Regions from separate parts of the Subtercola sp. RTI3 genome, predicted to be linked through region 1. Evidence: riboswitches for the same ligand, from Rfam matches in the RefSeq annotation. Region 1 holds a riboswitch; the other holds the start of a gene.

Region 1 (7,505 bases):
CATGCGGGTGACCTGGCGTTTGTGGAACTCGGCCACGTCGATGGCGAACTCTCCCGGGTCGGCTCCGACCTCGTTGAGCGAGGTGAGGCGGTTGTATCGGTAGAACGCGGTGTCTTCGACGCCCTTCGCCATGACCATGCCCGAGGTCTGCTGGAAGCGGATGGCGGCCTCGTTCGAGGCGTCGCCGAGCGCGGGCAGAATGGCGTCGATCGTGGCGGCGAGGTCGGGCCGGTGCGAAGCCGCGAGGGCTGCGGCCTTCTGCAGCTGGTCGAGGCCGAGCGGCAGGTACGAGCGGTACACCGGAAAGCAGGTGAGCAGCTCGCCGATGGCGTCGGCGACGCTCGCTGGTTCGAGCGGAGAGCCGGCGGGCGAGCCTCCGGCCGCATCGGCCTCGGGGGCAGGGCCGACTCCGAACCCGTTCACCGCCCCGCTCGCCTCGAGGTCGCGCGCGATGCGCAGCACCTCCGAGTGCAGAATGCCGTCGGCGACTTCGCGCTTGGTCTCGTGGATGAGCGCCTCGAATGACGAAGGAACGGGGCGCGAAGGAGTCGCGAGCGACTGATCGAGGGCATCCAGGGCCGCCTGCCCCGCCGGGTCGACGAGCACGCGGTCGAAGTCGGCGAGCGCGTCGTAGCCCGTGGTGCCCGCCGTCGCCCACTCGGGCGGCAGCTGCTCGCGCCCCTCGAGAATCTTTTCGACGAGCACATAGCCGTGCCCGGTCAGCTCGCCGAGCCGTTCGAGGTAGGCGCCGGGGTCGCGCAGGCCGTCAGGATGATCGACCCGCAGCCCATCGGCCAGCCCCTCGGTGAACCACCGCGCGATCTCCGCGTGCGACTCGGCGAACACGGCCTCGTCTTCGACCCGGATGCCCGCGAGCGTGTTCACCGCGAAGAACCGTCGGTAGTTCAGGTCGTAGTCGGCCCGTCGCCAGTTGATCAGTTCGTAGTTCTGGCGCGCGTGCACTGTGGCCGCATCGGCCCCGTCGTCAGCGGTGCCGGGCGCCAGAGGGTACCGGTTCTCGTAGTAGTGCAGCTCGTCGCCCACCACCTCGAGCCCGTCGAGTGAGTCGTCGCCCAGCACAGGTAGACGCACCTTGCCGCCGCCGAACTCCCAGTCGATGTCGAACGCAGCCGCGTAGCGCGAGGCCTGGCCGTGCGTCAGTAGATCCCACCACCACAGGCTGTCGCCCGGCGTCGCGACGCCCACGTGGTTCGGCACGATGTCGATGAGCACGCCGAGCCCGAGCGACCGAGCCTCGGCCACCGCCTTCTCGAGACCAGCCGCCCCGCCCCGGTCGGGGTCGACCTGCGCGTGATCGATCACGTCGTAACCGTGGTCTGACCCCTTCTCGGCCTTCAGCAACGGCGAGAAGTAGAGCCAGTCGGCCCCGAGGTCTCGGAGGTACTTCGCTGCCTCTGCCGCTTCGGCGAGAGTGAACGCCGAAGTGATCTGCAGGCGGTAGGTCGACGTGGGGCTCGGCATTGTGCTCGTTTCTGTGTGGGGTCAGCCGACCGACGGCCGGTTGGCGGGAATGATCGGCACGGCGCCGGTCATGCTGCTGAGGGAGGCCGCGACCGAGTGGTCGGGGTCGGGAAGGTCGGTTCGGTGCGCGCGCAGCACCAGCATCGATTTCGGGTAGACAGTGATGACGTCGCCCGGTTTGCTGGGCGCCTCATCGGTGGCCTGGCCCGCGGTGTCGATGACGACATCCCAGGCCCGGGCGTACTCGACGCTCGGCAGGGTGAAGGGCACGGCCGCGTCGTCGGCGTTGAAGTACAGCAGAAAGTTCACGTCGGTAACGCGCTCGCCGCGGTAGTCGCGCCCGCGAATGCCCTGCCCGTTGAGAAACACGCCCACCGAGCGGCTGAGCGGGGTGTCCCACTCCTCTGGCTCCATCTCGCGTGCCTCAGTGTTCAGCCATACGATGTCGGGCAGCGGCTCGCCGCGCCCGCGCCTCACCGGCCGGCCATCGAAGAAACGGCTGCGCCGAAACGTGGGGTGCTCCTTGCGCAGGCGCATCACGGCTGACGTGAACTCGGTGAGCGGCTCGTCAGCCGTCTTCCAGTGCACCCATGAGAGCTCGTTGTCTTGCGCGTAGGTGTTGTTGTTGCCCATCTGCGTGCGGCCGAGTTCGTCGCCGTGCAGAAGCATCGGTACACCCTGGCTGAGCAGCAGTGTGGCCAGAAAGTTGCGCTGCTGCCTCGCGCGGAGGGCCCGGATGCCCGGGTCGTCGGTTGGCCCTTCGACACCGCTGTTCCAGCTGCGGTTCGACGACTCGCCGTCTTGGCCGTTCTCGCCGTTGGCGTCGTTGTGCTTCTCGTTGTACGACACCAGATCGGCCAGCGTGAAGCCGTCGTGCGCGGTGACGAAGTTGATCGAGGCCACCGGGCGACGCCCGGAGTGCTCGTACAGGTCAGAAGACCCCGTGAACCGCGAGGCGAACTCGCCGAGCGAGGCGGGCTCGCCCCGCCAGAAGTCACGCACGGTGTCGCGGTACTTGCCGTTCCACTCCGACCATTGAGGCGGAAAGTTGCCCACCTGGTACCCGCCCGGCCCGACATCCCACGGCTCGGCGATGAGCTTCACCTGCGACACCACCGGGTCTTGCTGCACGAGCTCGAAGAAGCTCGACAGTCGGTCGACGTCGTAGAACTCGCGGGCGAGAGTCGAGGCGAGGTCGAACCGAAAACCGTCGACGTGCATCTCGGTGACCCAGTAGCGCAGCGAGTCCATGATCAGCTGCAGCGAGTGGGGGTGCCGCACATTGAGGGTGTTGCCGGTACCGGTGTAGTCCATGTAGTACCGCTTGTCGTCATCCATCACGCGGTAGTAAGCCTCGTTGTCGATGCCCCTGAACGAGAGCGTCGGGCCCAGATGATTGCCCTCGGCGGTGTGGTTGTACACAACGTCAAGAATTACTTCGATGTTGGCCGCGTGCAAGGCCTTGACCATGCCCTTGAATTCCTGCACCTGCTGGCCGCGCTCGCCCGCAGACGAGTAGGCGCTGTGCGGTGCGAAGAACCCGATCGTGTTGTAGCCCCAGTAGTTGTGCAGGCCCTTTTCCAGCAGGGTCGAATCCTGTACGAACTGGTGCACGGGCATCAGTTCGATGGCCGTGATGCCCAACCGCTGCAGGTGTTCGATGGTGGCCGGGTGTGCGATGCCGGCGTACGTGCCGCGCTGGTCTTTCGGCACCTCGTGGTTGAGCTCGGTGAGCCCCTTCACGTGCGCCTCGTAGATGATGGTCTCGTTGTACGGCACCTTCAACTCGCGGTCGCCCGACCAGTCGAAGAACGGATTGATCACCACGCCGTACATCATGTGCTTGGCCGAGTCGAGGGTGTTCTCTGAGTCGGGGTCGCCGAAGTTGTACGAGAACAGCGACTGATCCCAGTCGATGGTGCCGCTGGTCGCCTTTGCGTACGGGTCGAGCAGCAGCTTGTTCGGGTTGAACCGCTGACCGTTCTTCGGGTCGTACGGGCCGTACACGCGGTACCCGTAACGCTGCCCGGGCTGAACCTGGGGCAGGTAGCAGTGCCAGACGAAGGCGTCGACTTCGTGCAGCAGAATGCGGGTCTCTGCGCCTTTCTCGCCGAACAGACAGAGCTCCACCTTCTCTGCGCCTTCACTGAAGATGGCGAAGTTGGTGCCGCTGCCGTCGAACGTCGCGCCGAGGGGGTATGCAGATCCGGGCCAGCTGTCCACAGAGATCTCCTGTTCAGTTGAGGTGGGGTCGTTGTGAAAGAGGGTGGTGCGTTAGGAAAGGTGAGGTGCGATCTCGCTCGCGATGAACTCGAGATGATCGAGGTCACTGAGGTCGAGCACCTGCAGGTAGAGTCGTTCGGCCCCGAGGTCAGCCAGTTCGCCGATGCGGTCAATGGCTTCGGATGCTGTGCCGCCGAGCCCGCTCTTTCGTAGCTCCTCGGGGTCGCGCCCGATCGCCGCCGCCCGACGTCTGAACTCTGCCTCGTCGGCCCCGACTGCGGTTGTCACCGCAACCGAGTACACCATCGAGTCGGCGTCGCGGCCGATGGCCTCGCAGGCGGCCCGAACGCGCTCGAACTGCGGCCGGATGTCGGCGATCTCAGGAAACGGAATGTTGAATTCCGTGGCGAACCGTGCGGCCATGGCCGGCGTGCGCGCCTTGCCGGAACCACCCACGATGATGGGCAGCGCGGCCTGCACCGGTTTCGGCAGCGCGGGCGAATCGACGAGGCGGTAGTGCTCACCCTCGAACGAATACGTCTCGCCCACCGCGGTGCCGAAAAGCCCGGTGACGATCTCGAGCTGCTCTTCGAGTAGGCCGAAACGCTTCTCCGGGAACGGGATGCCGTAGGCCTCGTGTTCGCGTGCGAACCAGCCGGTTCCGAGGCCGAGTTCGGCTCGGCCGCCCGACATCTGGTCGACCTGGGCGACCTGAATCGCAAGTATGCCCGGGTACCGGTACGTCACCGACGAGACCAGCGTGCCCAACTTGATGCGGGAGGTCTCCCGCGCCAGCCCGGCCAGAGTAGTCCACGCGTCGGTCGGGCCCGGTAGCCCCGGCTCGTCGCCCATGGCGAGGTAGTGGTCAGAGCGAAAGAACGCGTCGAAGCCCAGTCGTTCACTCGCCTGCGCCACAGCGAGAATGTCGTCGTACGTGGCGCCCTGCTGGGGCTCTGTGAAGATTCGCAAGTGCATGCCTTCAGCCTGACATACTTCGCTGCGAACGCGCGGTTCAGGCTGCTTGACGCAGGCGCACCCGGTGCCACGTAGTAGGCTCCGCGCCGAAACCCACCCGAATGCGGTCTTCGCTCGTGGGCCGATCGGCGTCGTAGAGCACCGTCACGCCGCCGCCGGCGAGGGCCACAGTGAACGTCATCGCCCCCGAGCGCGGGGTGAGGCTGCGCGCCTGGCCATCGCGAGATGTGAACGAGATGATGGTCACCGTCGAGGAGAGCCGTGACAGCAGGCCCGCCGAGAGCGGGGGAGCAACCGTGACGGCCCGGCCGTTCACACGGGTGCCGTTTGTGCGGAGCCAGGCCTCGGTCATTCGGCGATGCGCCGCTACGGCCAGGAACATGACAGCAATGATCGCGATCACGGCGAGAACGAACAGCGGCATCATGGTGGAGTCAGAATAGCGGGTCGCCCGCAGAAGTGGGATAATGGCCTCACACGGGAGTCCGGTGAGCCGGGCTGAGAGGAAGGTTCTCAACCTTCGACCGTCGAACCTGATCTGGATCATGCCAGCGCAGGGAGCAGACACTCTCCGAGCCGTCGCTTCCGTCGGCTCCCGCTTACTGCGGTGCTGACGGAAGCGACGTCTCATCACCCGTGCCCTGAAAAATTCGTTCAACGAAAGGGCACGACAAGTGCAGACAACAACAGCAACAATCGGTGTATCAGCGGCGCGCAGTTCGCTCGGGCGCTGGCGGGTGGTCGACATCATCGTGGCCAGCGTCATCGGCGTGGCGGCGGGGCTCATCTTCTGGGCCTGGGGGTTGGCGTACAACCCCATCGGCACTCCGCTCGAGGCGGCTCTGCCGGGGCTCCAGGGTCTGGTGAACGGCGGCTGGCTGTTTGCTGGCGTGCTGGGTGCGCTGGTCATCCGGAAGCCCGGTGCGGCACTGTACACCGAGCTCGTGGCCGCCATCGTGTCGGCCCTGATCGGCACCCAGTGGGGGCCGTGGACCTTGGTCTCGGGGCTCACACAGGGCATCGGCGCGGAGATCGTGTTTGCGCTCTTCCTCTACTCGAGCTACCGGCTCGGAGTGGCGCTGCTCGCCGGGGTCGGAGCCGCTGTTGCGCTCTCGATCACCGACCTCATCGTGTCGTACCCGGGGTCAGACACTCCGTTCATCATCATCTACACGGTCACATCGATCATCTCGGGCGTGGTGATCGCCGGGCTGCTGTCGTGGCTGGCGATGCGCGGAATCGCCCGAACCGGTGCGCTCAGCCGGTTCGCGTCGGGCCGCGAATCAGCGGTGCGGGTCTAGCGCATGGCCCGGGGTCGCTCGGTGCCGCCGCCACGCGGTTCTGCCGCGGTGGCGGGGTCGAGCGACCCCGCGGGAGCCGTGGCCGGCGTTGCCGGCGGCGCGGGCACCGGCGGCGGCGGCGCGCGGGTCGAGGCGCGCGGCTGGGGCTGGCGGCACGCCGGTCGAGCGGCGTGGGCCGTGAGCGAACTCGACCTCGTCATAGAGCCGGGCGAACGCGTGCTGCTCTTGGGAGCATCCGGAGCCGGCAAGTCGACGCTCATCTCTGCGCTCGCGGGCGTGCTCGGCGGCGACGACGAAGGCGAACAGGCGGGGGAGTTGAGCGTCGGCGGGGTGCGTCCGGTGGATGCGCGCGGCCGCGTCGGGCTGCTGCTGCAAGACCCCGACTCGCAGGTCATGCTCGCGCGGGTCGGCGACGATGTCGCCTTCGGCTGCGAGAACCTCGGGGTTTCTCGAGATGAGATCTGGCAGCGGGTGGCAGAGGCGCTCGACGCCGTGGGGCTGCGAGTTCCGCTCTCGCACCCGACCTCAGAGCTCTCGGGCGGGCAGAAGCAGCGCCTCGCGCTTGCAGGCGTGCTGGCCATGCAGCCGTCGCTGCTGTTGCTCGACGAACCCACTGCCAACCTCGACCCCGAGGGGGTACGCGAGGTTCGCGATTCGGTCGCGCGGGTGCTCGAACACTCCGAAGCCACGTTCGTGGTGATCGAACACCGCGTCGAGATCTGGCGGCACCTGGTGAACCGTGTCGTGGTGCTCGCGCCCGGCGGGGGAGTGCTCGCCGACGGGCCTCCCGGCGACGTGCTCGTCGAGCGCGGCGCTGAGCTGGCGGCGTCGGGGGTATGGGTTCCCGGGTTTCCGCCGGCGCGGCCGGTACGGCGTGCGCTCCTCTCCTCCACGGGTAGTCACTGGTCTACGGGTAGTGACTGGCCTGCGGGTGGCGGGTCGGCTGCGGGTCTCGACGCGGATCAGCAGAGGGCCGCCCACGCGGCCGCGAGTGGCCTCGGGGTCGAGCGGCTGCTGCGCGCCACAGACCTCTCGGTGGCGCGGGTGAAGGGCCGAGCCGTGGCGGTGGGTCTTGCGCTCGAGATCGAGCGCGGCACAGCCGCCGCTATCACCGGGCCGAACGGCGCCGGCAAATCGACACTGGCGCTCACCCTGGCCGGGCTACTGCCGCCCCTGGCCGGGCGGCTCGAAGCCGGTGAGGCCTTCGCCGCGGGTGCCGGGCCGAGCCCCATCCGCTGGATGTCGCGCCAGCTGCTCACCCGCGTGGGCACCGTCTTCCAAGACCCCGAACACCAGTTTCTGAGTACCACCGTGCGCGGTGAACTCGCCGTCGGCCCGCGCGCCCTCAAGCTTCCGCAGGCCGAGATCGATGAGCGAGTGGATGCCCTGCTCGCGCGTCTGCGCCTCACCGCGCTCGCGGCGGCGAACCCCTTCACCCTGTCGGGCGGGGAGAAGCGGCGCCTCTCGGTGGCCACCGTACTCGCCACCCGCCCCTCGCTGCTCGTGCTCGATGAGCCCACGTTC
Region 2 (7,505 bases), on a different contig from region 1:
GCCAGCTGGCCGTGCAGGTGGCGAAGCATCTCGGCGCCGGCGAGATCGTCGTGGCCGGACGAGGCCAAGCGCGGCTCGATCTGTTGAGGGCACTCGGCGCTGACAGAACCATCGACCTGGCAGGCCCCCTCGAGCAGGTCGCCGCCGACTACGCCGCGCGAGCGGCCGAGGTCGACGTGGTGCTCGACTACCTCTGGGGGCCGCCGACCGAGCTGGCGCTGCCCGCGCTTCTGCAAGCGCGACGCGACCGTGGCCGCCTTCTCTCCTGGATCGAGATCGGATCGGTTGCGGGCCCCGACATTGCGCTGCCGTCGGCCGCCCTGCGTCAGGCCAACGTGCATTTTCTGGGCAGCGGGCAGGGCTCGGCGAGCACCGCCGGCATCCTCGCCAGCCTGCCGGCTCTCGTCGAAGAGCTCAGCCGGGGCAGTTTTGTGATCGATGCCGTGACCCGGCCGCTTCGTGACGTCGAGGCGGTATGGGGCGAGCGCAGCCAGAGTTCGGGTGAACGAATCGTGCTGGTGCCCTGACGGGTCGGCCTGCGCCGTGCACGGCCGACCCTTTATACCTCCCGAACCCCCGCTTCGCCAACTGTCACATTCTGGCTAGGTCAGTGTCGGCCTGTCTGATTCACTCGGAATATGAGACAGCTACATTACGGCGCCGGCGTCATCACCGTGAGCTTCGCCGTGTGCTCGGCCGTGTTCGACTACACGGTGGCACTCGCGAATGCGGGGCGCACCGAGCGCATCACGGTTCCCGTGCTGGTCGACGGCGAGAGGGGCTTCTCAAACCTGCTGCTCGGGCCGACCACGCAGTTGTACTGCACCTCACCCGACAGCGCTGCTGTCAGTGCGGCCGACAGTACGGTCGATCTCGACGACGCGGAGCTCATCGAGACGCTCGCGCGAAAGACCGCCGAACTGGCCGAGAACCCGCCACTTGTCGCGTCGAACCATGAACTCGACATCGAGACCATCGACCTGGACTGAACGGGCCGGGCCCCGGCGGGCTCCGACCCAGACCGTCAGGCCAGGCCCCGGCCGTTCGGGTCAGGCCGGAGCCTGCGCCAGCTTCTCGGCGATGAGTTCGAGTCCGCCGGCGCTGTTGGCGCGGTTCATCATGGCCTCGATCCAGGCCCGGTTCAGCGGTATTCGCTTCGAACCGTAGTAGCTGAATTCGACGAACATGTGCGGGTGCATCCAGAGCGTGTTGTGACCGCTGCTGAGGTCGGAGGAGCGTTCCCAGGTGAACGAGAAACTTTCGCCCCGGCGCAGCTTGGTGAGAATGACGGCCTGCAGGTGCGCAAGGTCACGATCGTCGATCGAGATGGGCTTCGCCGCCGGACCGTAGGTGAGAGTGCCCATGCGAGCAGAATATCAGGTCGTTTTGGTGGCTACGGCCTCGACGAGTGCCGCCCGGCGACCGAAGCGGATGCACCAGGAAGCAAGGCCCGGCGCTCTTCGACGCTGCGGTGCGCGAACAGCAGCACCGACCGCAGCGGCTCGGCGGCCGAGATACGGGCCGGTGCGCTTCGCCAGAACTCGAGGAAGATCTCACCTGTCAGTTCTTCAGCGAGAAGTTTGTCATCGATACCGGCACACACGATGCCGTGCACGCGGGCCGACATGACGTCGTAGAAATCACCGAATGCGTCGTGATCACCCTGCGCCACACGCCGCAGAAGGTCGGCGGCGAACGACAGCCCGGAGACAGGTGGATCGTCGGCTACTGCGTCGTGAATGCTCATGAATTACCCCTGTGATCAGCGAATCGCTGCCAGGGTCTTGGGCAACACTTGACGATACCAAGGGTCTCAGCCGACGACCGGAATCGGTTTGACACTTGACGAGCGCGACATGCTGTGCATACGGCGCAGATCAGTTGCAGACGCCGAGGTACCGCTCGGCCTCCGTCACCAGAGCGGCCGCGGCGCTTTCTGGTCGGGCGGTGCGGGCGAGTTCTGCGCAGCGACCGACCACAGCGCGTGCAAGTGGCTGATCGGGCCCCGGCCGGTTCCCACCTCGAGGGCGTCGGCGTGCCGAAGGCTGTCGAGCAGCCAGTGCTTCGAGAGCGTCAGCGAGCGGACCCAGTCGAGGGTCTGAGCCTGGCGGGTTGCGAGCGCAGACGACAGCGAGCATCCGGTGCCGTGAGTGTTCACCGTGGCGACCCTCTCACCGGTTGATTCGAAGAGCCCAGCGGCGACCCTGCCCGAGGCGTCGACCAGGGCGTCGGGGCTCAGGGCTCCCTCGAGGTGGCCGCCTTTGGCGAGCACGATCGCTCCGGTGTCGGCCGACAGGCGCCGGGCCTGCTCGAGCGCCGTGGCCCAGTCGGGTGCCAGGGGTGCGCCGACAAGCACGGCAAGCTCAGGCAGGTTGGGCGTCACGAGGTCGGCGAACGGCACGAGACGCCGTACGGCGTCTTCGGCGTCGGCGGCGAGCAGACGGTGACCACTCGTCGACACCATCACGGGGTCGAGCACCACGATCGGCGGCCGCACCGTGTCGAGCCAGCCTCGCACGACAGCCACGGTGACGGCCTCCCCGAGCATTCCGATCTTGACGGCGTCGATGACAACGTCGTCGCTCACCGCGTCGAGCTGTTCACGCAGAAACTCGGGCGGCGGCGTGTGCACCGAACGCACCCCGTGCGTGTTCTGGGCCACGAGCGCGGTCACGACGGCCATGCCGTAGCCGCCGTTCGCCGCGATGCTCTTCAGATCGGCCTGGATGCCCGCCCCACCGGTGGGGTCGGTGCCCGCGATGCTCAGCACTCGTGGCACGGCTCGGGCGAAGGGGGCTGGGCGGTCGGTGGGGCTACTCATCGTCGCGCTCGCCGACCCGGCGGGCGACGGGGGCAGTGGTATCGGCGGTGGGCGAGTTCCACGCGGCGACGAGCAGTTCGGCCTCGCGCCGAGGGTCGGCGGCGAGGCACAGAAGGGAGACCACCGCGGCGCCGACGCCTCCGGCCTGACGGATGGCCGGCAGGTCATCCCGCCGCACTCCCCCGATGGCAACGCACGGCACTGAGCTGGCCAGAGCGAAGCCCGCGAAACCGTCGATTCCCAGGGGTTCTGGATGATCGGCTTTCGTGCTCGTCGGGCGAATGACCCCCACGCCCGCGTAGCTCACGGTGCCGGGCGTCAGGGCGCCGATGGCGTCGAAGTGCGCCGCCGTGTTCGCCGTCAGGCCCACGATCGCCTCGGAGCCCACCAGCTCGCGAACCCACCGCACCGGCAGGTCGCCCTGGCCCACGTGCACCCCCTGAACCCACGCACCCGCGGCCTTCGCCGCCAGATACACGTCGACTCGATCGTTCATCAGCACGGTGGCATGCCCCTGGCAGACCTGCCCCACCGCAACCAACAGCTCGAACGCCTCAGCGGCCGACTCATTCTTCGCGCGCACCTGAACGGTGTGCACCCCGCCGAGCACGGCCTGCCGAACGGTCTCGACGACGCCCCGGTCGCCACACAGCGCGGTGTCGGTCACGAAGTAGACCGCGGGGTCGAAGCCGCGCGGAGCCGAACTCAGAGCGGTCACGCGAGCACGAAGCGTTCGCGCAGCTGGTCGCCGGTCAGCTTCGCCAGAGCGTCGACGAATTCGGCCGCAAACGAGCCGGGCCCGGATGCCCGTTCCGCCGCGATCTCGGCCGCAACCGTGTACGCGGTGATCGCCGCGACCGTCGCGTCGAACGCGTCGGCGCTTCCTGCGGAGGCGGCCGCGTCGGTACTGGCCGCATCGGTACTTGCCGTGTCGGCGGCCGCGCCGAGGAACGCCGCCATGACGGCGCCGAGCGCGCACCCGCCACCGGTGACGCGGGTGAGCAACGCGTCTCCGTTCGCCAGACGCAGGGTTCGAGTGCCGTCGGTGACGATGTCGATGGGGCCGGAGATGGCCACGACCGAACCGAAGGTGCGCGCGAGGTGCTGTGCGGCATCCAGAGCATCGTCACCCGTGTCGGTGGAGTCGACGCCCCGCCCACCCGCGCCGCCGCCCGCAAGCGCAATGATCTCGGAGGGGTTGCCGCGCACGAGGGTCGGCCGGTGCGCAACAAGCTCGGCGGCGAGCGCGGTGCGCACCGGCAGCGACCCGATGGCGACGGGGTCGAGCACCCAGGATGTGCCGTGCGCGAGGGCCGACAGAGCCGCCTCGAGCATGGCTTCACGCTGTTCGGCGTGCGGGGTTCCAAGGTTGATGAGCAGGCCGGAGGCCACCGCGGCGAACGGCCCGGCCTCTGCCGGGATGTCGACCATGGCGGCCGATGCCCCGACGGCAAGCAGCACGTTTGCGGTGAAGTTCACCACCACGCTGTTGGTGATGCACTGCACGAGCGGCGGTTGCGCGCGCACCCGGTCGAGAAGCGCTATGGATCGTTCGACGATGTCGTGCGCGGTCGTCGCTGCGGTCGTTTCTGCGGTCGTTTCTGGTGCCAGGCGAATGGTCATTCGCGACATCCCTTCGCTAGTGCTAACTAGATCAGGTTCAACGGGTCTCATCTCAGCCCGCTGTGTGGGGCACCCCGTGTCACTCAGCACGATTCTAGCGGGCACCGCCCGCCGGCGACTCAGCGGGGAAGGGTCAGGAGGTGGCGGCGATGAGGGCGAGAGCCTCGCTCACCACGCGGGCGGGGTCGTCGCGCTGAATGGAGTGTGCGGCGCCCTCGACCACGGCGAACGTGATCGCTGGGTTGGCCGTCGCGAGTGACAGGCCTTCGGCCTCGGAGAACACCGGAGGTTCGATTGCCGGGTCTGCGCCGAGAATCCGCATGCGCCGGGTCGTGTTGGCGACGACCGCACCGACGTTCCACGGCACATTGTCGAGCAGGGAGTGCTCGACGACGAACGGGCTGATGGCGCGGGCCGCGATGAGTTTCTGGTGGGCGTCTTCGGCGTGCCAGCGGGGGTTCTCGGCCAGATGGTCGGCGACAGTGCCCGAGAGCAGAGCCGACGCCATCTCGTGGGCGATGCCCGGAACCGCGTCGTCAGCCGCGGCGAAGAGCGGGTCGAGCAGCAGTGCTGCAACGGCCCACTCGGGGTGGCCTGCGAGCGTGTGACCCGTGATGGCGCCGCCGAGCGAGTGCCCGATGACGAGGGTGTAGGGGCGGGCATCCGGAGCAGCCAACCGCAGCAGGTCGGCGCTGAATTCGGGCAGCGTGTAGCTGAGAGTGCGCGGTGCGAGCCCATGGCCGCGGAGGTCTGGAGCTTCTACGAAGAACCCCTCGGCGGCGAGCAGGCTGGCGACCTGCCACCACACCGCCCCGGCCGAGGTGAGACCGTGCACGAGCAGAATTCGGCGCTCTGAGCGGGGGTCGCCCCACGACGTGACGGGAAGTTGCACAGAAACGGCCGAACGCGCAGACACGACGGGAGCACTCATGGCACCAACTTACCGGCGCGCATTCGTTAGGCTCAGCACCAGTCGAAGGCTCCTTCGACTGAGGGGTGGGGATGCACGGTGAAATCGAACGCGTTCAGAGCGGGTTTTCTGGCGACACTCGGCGGTCTGATCGCCCTGGTGCTGGGGCTGGCTGTGTCGTCGATCGCGACGGTTCTCGTCTACCTCGCCGCGGCGCTGTTCATCGGGCTCGGCCTCGACCCCATCGTGCGCCTCATCGAGCGTCGGGGTCTGAAACGCATCTGGGCGATCAGCATCGTCTTCGCGGGCTTCGTCGTTGTGCTGGTGGGTATGCTCTTTCTCATCGTGCCCGTGGCCATCACCGAGGGCGCCTCGCTCATCTCGTCGCTGCCCACGTCGGTCTCCGATCTCGCCGGGCAGTCGTGGTTCGTGTCGCTGAATGCCTCACTCGGCGGCGTCATCGACCTGAAAGCCATCTCGGCCTCGCTCGGAACCTTTCTGAGCGATCCGCAGAACCTGCTCACCCTCGGCGGCGGCCTGGTGAAGGTGGGCAGCACGGTCATCGGCGGCGTGTTCGGAACCATCACCATCGTGATTCTCTCGCTCTTCTTCCTCGGTTCGCTCGACGCCTCGAAGAACGCGCTCTACCTCATGGTGCCGGCCTCCCGCCGCGGTGGCGTCATCACCATCTCCGAGCAGATCATCTCGTCGGTGGGCAAGTACACCATCGGCCAGGTGATCCTCGCGGCATCGAACGGAGTGCTCGGCTTCATCGCGATGAGCATCATCGGGGTACCGTTCGCCGGTGTGCTGGCGGTGATCGCGTTTCTGCTCGCGCTCATCCCGCTCATCGGCACGATCATCAGCGCGGTGCTCATCACCCTCATCGCGCTCTCCGCCTCGCCGTGGGCCGCTCTCGCCGTCGGCATCTACTTCCTGGTCTATATGCAGGTCGAGGCATATTACTTCAGCCCGAAGGTGATGAGCCGGGCTGTGGATGTTCCGGGCATCCTCGTCGTCATCGGGGCCCTTGTCGGAGGAACCCTGCTCGGGGTACTCGGGGCACTGGTGGCCGTGCCGGTCACCGCTGCGATTCTGATCATCGTCAAGCAGGTCGTGATTCCTCGCCAGCAGCTCGCCTGATCGGGGTCAGCCGAACACGCCGTTCACGTAGTCGTATGTGCGCGAGTCGATCGGGTCGGAGAACATCGCGTCGGTGTCGCCGTGTTCGACGATGCCCCCCGGTTGCCCCTGCGCCGCGAGGAAGAACGCACACTGCGTCGACACCCGCTGCGCCTGCTGCATGTTGTGCGTCACGATCACGATCGTCACGTCGTTCACCAGCTCGAGCATGGTCTCTTCGATCACGCGCGTCGAGGTGGGATCGAGTGCCGAGCACGGCTCGTCCATCAGCAGCACGGCGGGCGTCACAGCCAGCGAACGTGCGATACACAGGCGTTGCTGTTGACCACCCGACAGTCCGCCACCAGGCGAACGGAGACGGTCGTTCACTTCCCTCCAGAGCCCCGCCTTGGTGAGGCAGTTCTCGACCAGGAAGTCGCGTTCGTCTTTCGACGCACGCGTGCCGGTGAGTTTGAGCCCGGCCAGAACGTTGTCGTAGATCGACATGGCCGGAAACGGGTTGGGCTTTTGAAAGACCATGCCGATGCTCTTGCGAGCGTCGACCAACTTTCGATCGGCGTTGTAGATGTCACTACCGTCGATGAGCACTTCACCGGCGAGGCTGGCCGAGGGCACAAGCTCGTGCATGCGGTTCAGAATGCGCAGGAATGTCGACTTGCCGCAACCGGAGGGGCCGATGAGCGACGTGATGACGCCGGCGGGCATGGTGAGCGAGACCCGATCAAGCACTTGGTGGTCGCCGAACCACGCAGAGATGTTGCGCGCTTCGAGGGCGGCAAGCGATGGCTGCCCGGCCTCCGATGCAGCACGCATGCTGCGCCGGCTCTGCGGTGGCAGCACCTCGGTGATGTCGTTTGGTGGCAGGGAGGTCATGGCAGTCGATTCTCTACGGTTCGGCGAGGTGGGGCATTTCGGGGTGGGCCCGCGGTGGTCACAGCAGGTTGGGCAGCAGCAGTGTCATCTGGTTGGCCACGTACAGCGCGGCGAGCAGCGACAGCGGAACGAATA

What was found. Region 1 has a riboswitch for thiamine pyrophosphate ahead of QN358_RS13005 (ECF transporter S component). Riboswitches for the same ligand answer to the same signal wherever they lie in the genome.
Region 2: another riboswitch for thiamine pyrophosphate. It lies ahead of thiM (hydroxyethylthiazole kinase); the one in region 1 lies ahead of QN358_RS13005 (ECF transporter S component).

The regions. Positions count from the first base shown of each region.
Region 1 is NZ_JASJXO010000036.1:2,952-10,456, forward strand. It holds gene treY (malto-oligosyltrehalose synthase) at 1-1,482, opposite strand, end outside; gene glgX (glycogen debranching protein GlgX) at 1,504-3,705, opposite strand; gene QN358_RS12995 (LLM class F420-dependent oxidoreductase) at 3,757-4,680, opposite strand; gene QN358_RS13000 (hypothetical protein) at 4,718-5,107, opposite strand; TPP riboswitch at 5,148-5,257, shown strand; gene QN358_RS13005 (ECF transporter S component) at 5,355-5,981, shown strand; gene QN358_RS13010 (ABC transporter ATP-binding protein) at 5,985-7,505, shown strand, end outside.
Region 2 is NZ_JASJXO010000004.1:792-8,296, reverse strand. It holds gene QN358_RS02705 (zinc-binding alcohol dehydrogenase family protein) at 1-527, shown strand, start outside; gene QN358_RS02700 (hypothetical protein) at 639-989, shown strand; gene QN358_RS02695 (ATP-dependent DNA ligase) at 1,050-1,364, opposite strand; gene QN358_RS02690 (hypothetical protein) at 1,394-1,747, opposite strand; gene thiD (bifunctional hydroxymethylpyrimidine kinase/phosphomethylpyrimidine kinase) at 1,913-2,821, opposite strand; gene thiE (thiamine phosphate synthase) at 2,814-3,539, opposite strand; gene thiM (hydroxyethylthiazole kinase) at 3,536-4,444, opposite strand; TPP riboswitch at 4,436-4,531, opposite strand; gene QN358_RS02670 (alpha/beta hydrolase) at 4,578-5,375, opposite strand; gene QN358_RS02665 (AI-2E family transporter) at 5,454-6,497, shown strand; gene QN358_RS02660 (phosphate ABC transporter ATP-binding protein) at 6,504-7,310, opposite strand; partial or broken gene QN358_RS02655 (sortase) at 7,429-7,505, opposite strand, start outside.